Regions from separate parts of the Pseudoalteromonas sp. BMB genome, predicted to be linked through region 2. Evidence: predicted binding sites of a transcription regulator. Region 2 holds the regulator's gene; each other region holds the start of a gene.
The links. The regulator sigma-54, encoded in region 2, starts transcription at its own class of promoters, with help from an activator protein. The targets are predictions, from matches to a motif close to GTTGGCACGNNNNTNGNNT.
Positions count from the first base shown of each region.

Region 1 (2,274 bases), on a different contig from region 2:
GCAGTAGTAAGTGAAGATACAAGTACAGTTGCAATTAATGTCTTTTTCATAATTAAACTCCTTTAATTTCGTAGTCGAATTACCTATTGCAGCTGTTGTGCCATGTTGTAAGTCGATGAATTTTATGTGCTTTTATTTTTTTGGTAAGTTTCAAGGAAGAATTTACCGAGAAAATGTGTACATTACTTTGTAATAATTACCTTTTTCATGAACGGCTAATTAATATCAGTAGGAATGATTACTGCATTCGATCGTTGTTGCGTACTTATATAGGAGTTAGTAATTATGAATTTAGAAAAGTTTTGGACGTTAATTAATGATAAGTTAATCTCTTGGCTTGAATCCGGTGTGCAGTTACTACCGAATATGATCCTAGCCTTAATGATACTAATATTCTTTACAGCGCTGGCTAAAATATCATCTATTTGGTTTTCTAAAGCGATTAAAAAAGCAATAAAGACAGAACAAGTTGCTTCTCTTATTAGTTCCATATTTAAAGTCTCTATTATTGCCATTGGGATTTTCTTCGCTTTAGATATAGTAAAACTATCAGGTGCCGTAATGTCATTGTTGGCTGGGGCAGGGATCATTGGCCTTGCTATTGGCTTTGCATTCCAAGATATGACTGAGAACCTCATCGCTGGATTTGTGATGGGAGTCAGAAAGCCCTTTATGGTCGGTGACATTATCAGAACCAAGGATTGCTTTGGCACGGTAAGCAAAATCAATTTGAGAAATACCTTGGTAGAAAATTTTTACGGCCAGCTGTCTTATATTCCCAACAAAATTCTCTTTAAGAATGAGTTACAAAACTACACCAAGCTTGGTAAGCGAAGAATAGAAGTACCAGTTGGTATCTCATATGCGGATGACCCAGAACAAGCCCGCGAGGTGATTGTTGAGGCAATTAATAAGCTTGATTTCGTAGTAAACCAAAAAGAAACGGATGTCTATGCTGAGTCTTTTGGTGATAGTTCTATCAATCTATTAGTGTGGTTTTGGATAGACTACCCAGCGGATCCCGGCTTTATGGTGGTCAGGCACCAAGCAATTTGTACAATTAGCCGTATTTTAGCTGATAACGATATCTTAATTCCTTTCCCTATTAGGACGATGGACTTCAATGCAAAAGGCAGTACGACCTTAAGTGCGCAATTATCACAGGAATAATTTACATCTAGTTTGTAATATTTTCACCGCTCTGAAAGTTCTTATATTAAAAACCCTTGTAAAATAATGGTTTATAATTTGGCATTTAATCTGCATTAACGAAAAGGACAGAAATAATATTTGCAAAATGCACTTATTAAATATTTAAGCGAAAGGAGTTATTTATGGCAGATTCAAATTACGACATGGAGCCGGTAAAAGAGCTCATTAAAGTATTAAATGGTGGTGTAGATTTTTACACCGAAGCTAAGAAGAAGCTAGATAATATCGAATTAAACCGCGTATTTGACCAAATGATTGTAGATAAAGCGCAAGCAATCTCGGATCTACAACCATTTGTTCTTATCGATGAGGGTGAAATAGAGACTGATTCAGCACTTAGCATCGACATTCGTGAATCGTACACCAAGTTGGTTAGTATGGTGAGCACCGACAAAGAGCACACCTATATTTCTCAGCTAGAAGAAGTGGAAGACAAAGTATTGAGCAAGCTTGATAAAGCGCTAAGCAAAGATCTTCCACCTAAATGCAAGAGTGTATTACTGCAAATCCAAACCAGAATGCAAGCTTGTCACGATCAAATGAAGCAGTTGCAAGAGCTAACTGCCTAAGGAGAATGTTATGTTGAGTTGGGCTGTAATGTTTTTATTCCTAGCACTTGTCGCAGCCGTGTTAGGTTTCACCGGAATCGCGGGCGCTGCGGCAGGTATGGCGAAAATTCTATTTTTTGTGTTTATCGCCTTTATGATTATTTCGTTTATTTTTGGCAAAGCACGAGCTCCCAGGTAAAAGGGATTTAACATACTAAAACGGTTTTAGGAGATAGATTATGAAATCAGCAATTACATTAGCGAAAGCATTTGGTTTTGTTTCAATTTTAGCACTTTTTGGCTGTAGTGAAGGCCCAGCGGAAGATGCGGGTGAGCGTTTCGATGAAACGGTTCAGGAAGTGGAAAACAGTGTAGAAGATGCCTGTGAAGATGTAAAAGAGAACCTGAACGCTGAAAACGAAGAGTGTTAAGTAGAAACAATTTCGACGTGGAATGTAAGAGGAGAAGCTGATAAAAGCTTCTCCTCTTTTTGTAATAGGTTTAAAAATCAATA
Region 1 covers NZ_MBQA01000106.1:51,739-54,012, forward strand. Annotated here, with positions in the region: gene BB427_RS08150 (BON domain-containing protein) at 1-50, opposite strand, end outside; gene BB427_RS08155 (mechanosensitive ion channel family protein) at 286-1,170, shown strand; gene BB427_RS08160 (PA2169 family four-helix-bundle protein) at 1,335-1,781, shown strand; gene BB427_RS08165 (DUF1328 domain-containing protein) at 1,792-1,959, shown strand; gene BB427_RS08170 (hypothetical protein) at 2,000-2,191, shown strand.
Region 1: BB427_RS08160 (PA2169 family four-helix-bundle protein) is a predicted target of sigma-54. The motif match lies at 1,248-1,266, and genes of this name have one in related genera.

Region 2 (2,274 bases):
ACATCGTTTCACATGGTGAGTTAATCGCTGCAGGCACGCCAGAACATGTTTTGGCAGATCAAACCGTAAGAGATGTCTACCTAGGCGAACAATTCAAGCTATAGTTAAGACGTAGTATTAATAACTGTTAAAAAGGATTGTTAGAGATACATGAGGCAATCATTACAGCTGCGCATGGGGCAGCAACTTACAATGACTCCGCAACTGCAACAAGCCATTCGCTTGCTGCAGCTCAGTACATTGGATCTGCAACAAGAAATACAAGAAGCATTAGACAGCAATCCATTGTTGGAAGTGGAAGAAGGTGATAATACTGACGGCGAAAACGCTGACCAACACAGCCAAGAAAAGAGTAGTGCTGACGACAATCAAGATTCAAGCGATGAAGCGCAGGTTAGTGACTATGAGATAGACTCAGATACCGCCATGAGCAAAGACACTGTCAGTGATGACCTTGCCATGGATGTCACTTGGGATGAATATATGAGCGCAGCACCCGCTGCAAGTTCAGGCCCACTTCCCGATGACGATAATGTTTATCAAGGGGAAACCTCTGAATCTCTCCACGACTATCTCATGTGGCAACTTGAGCTGACACCATTTAGTCCAACAGATAGAGCGATTGCGATTGCGATTATTGAAGCAGTCGACCTGTCAGGCATTTTAACACTGTCTTGCGAAGACATTTTAGAAAGCATTAATGATGAAAGTAGCGAAGAGCCTATTGAGCTGGATGAAGTCGAAGCCGTACTCAAACGTATCCAACTTTTCGATCCTGTCGGTATCGCAGCGCGTAGTTTACAAGAGTGCTTGTGTATTCAGCTAAATCAATTCGCCCCAGATACGCCATGGATTACCGAAACGAAAATGATCCTGACAGAGCATATCGATTTGCTTGCCAGCCGTGACTATCGAACTTTGGCTAAGAAAACGCGCCTTAAAGAAGCCGATCTCAAAGAGGTCATGACGTTAATTCATAGCCTTAACCCAAAACCAGCGGCAAGCATTATTCATGAAGAGCCTGAATATGTGATCCCTGACGTATCAGTGAAAAAAGTAAAAGGTCGCTGGGTCGTAGAGCTAAATCCTGATGCTATGCCTAAAATAAGAGTAAACGACCATTACGCTGCGATGTCTAGAACGGCGAAATCCAGTACGGATAGTCAGTTTATTCGCTCACATTTACAAGAAGCAAAGTGGTTTATTAAAAGCTTAGAAAGCCGAAATGATACATTATTAAAAGTTACCAATTGCATTGTGCAACAACAACAGGCATTCTTTGAACATGGCCCCGAAGCAATGCGCCCTATGGTGCTAAATGATGTTGCTGAAATGGTTGAGATGCATGAGTCCACAATTTCCCGTGTGACAACACAAAAATACATGCATACACCTCGGGGAATATTTGAGCTGAAGTATTTCTTCTCTAGCCATGTAAGTACAGAAAATGGAGGTGAGTGCTCCTCTACAGCAATTAGAGCACTTATCAAAAAGCTGATAGCTGCAGAAAATACCGCGAAGCCATTGAGTGACAGCAAAATTGCAGATATCTTAGCTGAGCAAGGAATTAAGGTAGCGAGACGTACGATTGCAAAATATCGTGAATCCCTAGCCATTCCACCGTCAAATCAGCGTAAAAGCTTGATATAAGACGTAAAACCCAAGAAGGAAAAATGCTTATGCAACTAAATCTAACTGGTCGCCATGTAGAAATTACTGACTCATTAAGAGACTATGTCACCAACAAGTTTGCGAAGCTAGAAAGGCACTTTGATCATATCAATAACGTGCATGTGATCCTTGATGTCGAGAAGCTAGTACAAAAAGCAGAAGCAACATTACACGTAAACGGCGGCGAGCTATTTGCATCAACAGAGCATCAAGATATGTATGCCGCAATTGATGGCCTTATCGACAAGCTAGATCGTCAAGTTATTAAACACAAAGAGAAGCTCACTCGACACTAAGATGAAATTAAGTGAATTAGTGAACAAGGACTGCAGTAAAGCTGCGGTCCTTTTTAATAGCAAAAAACGTATTTTAGAATACATCAGCGAACTGGCCCATAGCCAAATTCCAAATACCAGTCAGCATGCTATCTTGGACGCCTTAATGGCGCGAGAGAAATTAGGCAGCACAGGGATCGGTAAAGGCATTGCCATTCCCCATGGTCGACTTGAAGGTTTGGATAAAATCCTTGCAATGGTGCTTGTCAGCGAGCAAGGGATCCAGTTTGAAGCCATAGATAAGCAGCCTGTCGATATTTTTGTCGCG
Region 2 covers NZ_MBQA01000105.1:35,205-37,478, forward strand. Annotated here, with positions in the region: gene lptB (LPS export ABC transporter ATP-binding protein) at 1-104, shown strand, start outside; gene BB427_RS07665 (RNA polymerase factor sigma-54) at 151-1,650, shown strand; gene hpf (ribosome hibernation promoting factor) at 1,680-1,967, shown strand; gene ptsN (PTS IIA-like nitrogen regulatory protein PtsN) at 1,969-2,274, shown strand, end outside.

Region 3 (2,274 bases), on a different contig from region 2:
TTGACGCGGAAAAACTCGCCAAAAACATAGCTGCATTTGAGTTCGAAATATATGGATGATTTGGTTCGGCTTTGCCACCACAAACTTTCAGAACAAATCTCGACGCTAGAAGCGATGACCCAGCTTCTAGCGCGTGAGCTTGACGAGCTTGCGTCCCGACGTGGCGACAATTTAAAAGAAATCGCTCGTGAAAAGCTAACTCTCATTTCAAAACTGCAAAAGCTCGACAATGAATTGTCAAAAACTGAGTCTCACGTCTTTGAACACAATGAAGTAGCCCCGCTCGTCGCTAAAGTGCGAGCATTACTCAGTGAGTGCCAAACCAAAAATGAAATCAATGCTAAAACGGCTCATCAGGCCAATGTAAGCACACGTGAACTAAAAGGGATCTTAATTGGCGCACCAACTTCGATTACATATGGTCAGGATGGTAGTGTGAAAAGTAGCGACAGTGAGTTAGTACGTAATCTAAAGGCGTAGCCACGCCAGCCATATTTTAGTTTTGAAGAACAACCGAAGTGAAGCGCATTAAGTAAGCAACATGCGATGGGTGCTTACTTAAAGCTGTAAGATATCTTCTTAATTTTCTGCGGCTTGACTTGAGTAATATACAAATCATAAACGCGTTTCATATCAAGCTCTAATTCCGTCGCGTAAGTATCACCAACAGCGTAACTTTTCAGCACCTTAGCTCCTCGTACGAGTCCATTTACTTGGCTCTTAAGGCCGTCGTTTTGGGCAATAGCACCTTTTACCGTAATAGTGGATGTCAAATTCTGGCCATAGAGTTGCTCAGCCAATTCTCGATAGGCTTCTAATTTTGAGACTTTAATGGCCATCAGCTGCTTCTCACCCGCAGTTTTACCCGGCTGAGCACTCAAAGGCGCGTACCCCACTGCCCGTAAAACAGGAAAGGTTTCCGGTTGCACCGTTTCATATTCAATGTGCTTGTCAACGAGGCTTGAACAGCCACTGAGTCCCGCTAGCGAACAAACCATAACAACTGCACTGATAGAATTAGTGATACGCATTTCACCACACTCCGCTACAATAAATACCAATCAAAATTTAACACTTCCCCAGCATCGTGGTCTCGCAAGGGTTGTTGTGGTTTCATCGAGTATTGGCAATAAATAAAAATTAACTTTCATGATCTATGATTATGCACGAACCTTGCCAAAATTTGGCACAGGTATTGCTGAGTTAAAGAGTAGTTTTTGATCTGGGCATTTAAACATGAAAAAGCAATTCACGATCAGTCTATCACTGTTGTGCATCACCTTAACTAATCCAGCTTATGCCGAATGGTTTGAAGTGACCGGCATGGCTGACGTTAAAAATGGCGATCATCAAAAAGCCAAAAGAAAGGCCGTAAACGACGCCATCACACAAGCATTGCTGTTTTCTGGTGCTTCTGTGAGTAGTGTACAAACCGTCACCGATGGTGTGCTCACCCAAGATCAACTTAAGATCCGCTCAAATGCCGAAATCCAAAGCGCCAACGTGATTGCTGAAGCAAAAGTCGGTGACTCATGGCAAGTAACATTGCATATCGATATTACCCCACAAAGTACTCAGTGCCCAACCAGTGCTTACAATAAACAGGTTGCAGTCACACAAAGCCAGCTAAAAAATAAACATCAAGCAACTTTAGGTCAAATTTTTGACATAAATAAAGCCGTGAGCGAGCGCCTATATCAAACAATGACTGAACAAAAGTCGAGCTTAGAACCCGTTCCCTATTTTGCACAGACCCTAGATGTTAGCCGCTTTTTCAGTCAACGTTTTGATTATAATGAGCAGCTAATCGAGACCATTACAGCAAATACCAACAGCCAATTTGTACTACTGAGTCAAATTACTGATATTGCTAGTGTCGATAAACTTAATAGTGACCTCGCATTTTGGCAAAGCGATAAATACTTAAGAAGCTTCAAGGTAGACTTTGCGCTGTTTGATGCACTTTCTCATGAAAGGGTGTGGCAAAAACAATATGCCACTCAAGGCGTATGGCCGTTTAAGAAAACCAGATTAATCGATGTGTACAGTGAGCGCTTTTGGCAGACAGATTATGCTGATGAGATCCAAACCACGCTGACACAAATCGCAACTGATTTAAACGCAGCGGTCGCCTGCTTACCAACCAATGGCAAAATCCTACATATCGATGATGAACAAGTCGTAATTAATTTAGGCCGTATGCATGGCTTAGAGAATGGCCAGATCCTTAACGTAGCGCATAGCAATCCGCTGACTAATGTCGATGGTAAAGTG
Region 3 covers NZ_MBQA01000013.1:75,120-77,393, reverse strand. Annotated here, with positions in the region: gene flgM (flagellar biosynthesis anti-sigma factor FlgM) at 1-59, shown strand, start outside; gene flgN (flagellar protein FlgN) at 52-480, shown strand; gene BB427_RS01585 (LPP20 family lipoprotein) at 555-1,031, opposite strand; gene BB427_RS01580 (flagellar assembly protein T N-terminal domain-containing protein) at 1,237-2,274, shown strand, end outside.
Region 3: BB427_RS01585 (LPP20 family lipoprotein) is a predicted target of sigma-54. The motif match lies at 1,163-1,181, and genes of this name have one in related genera.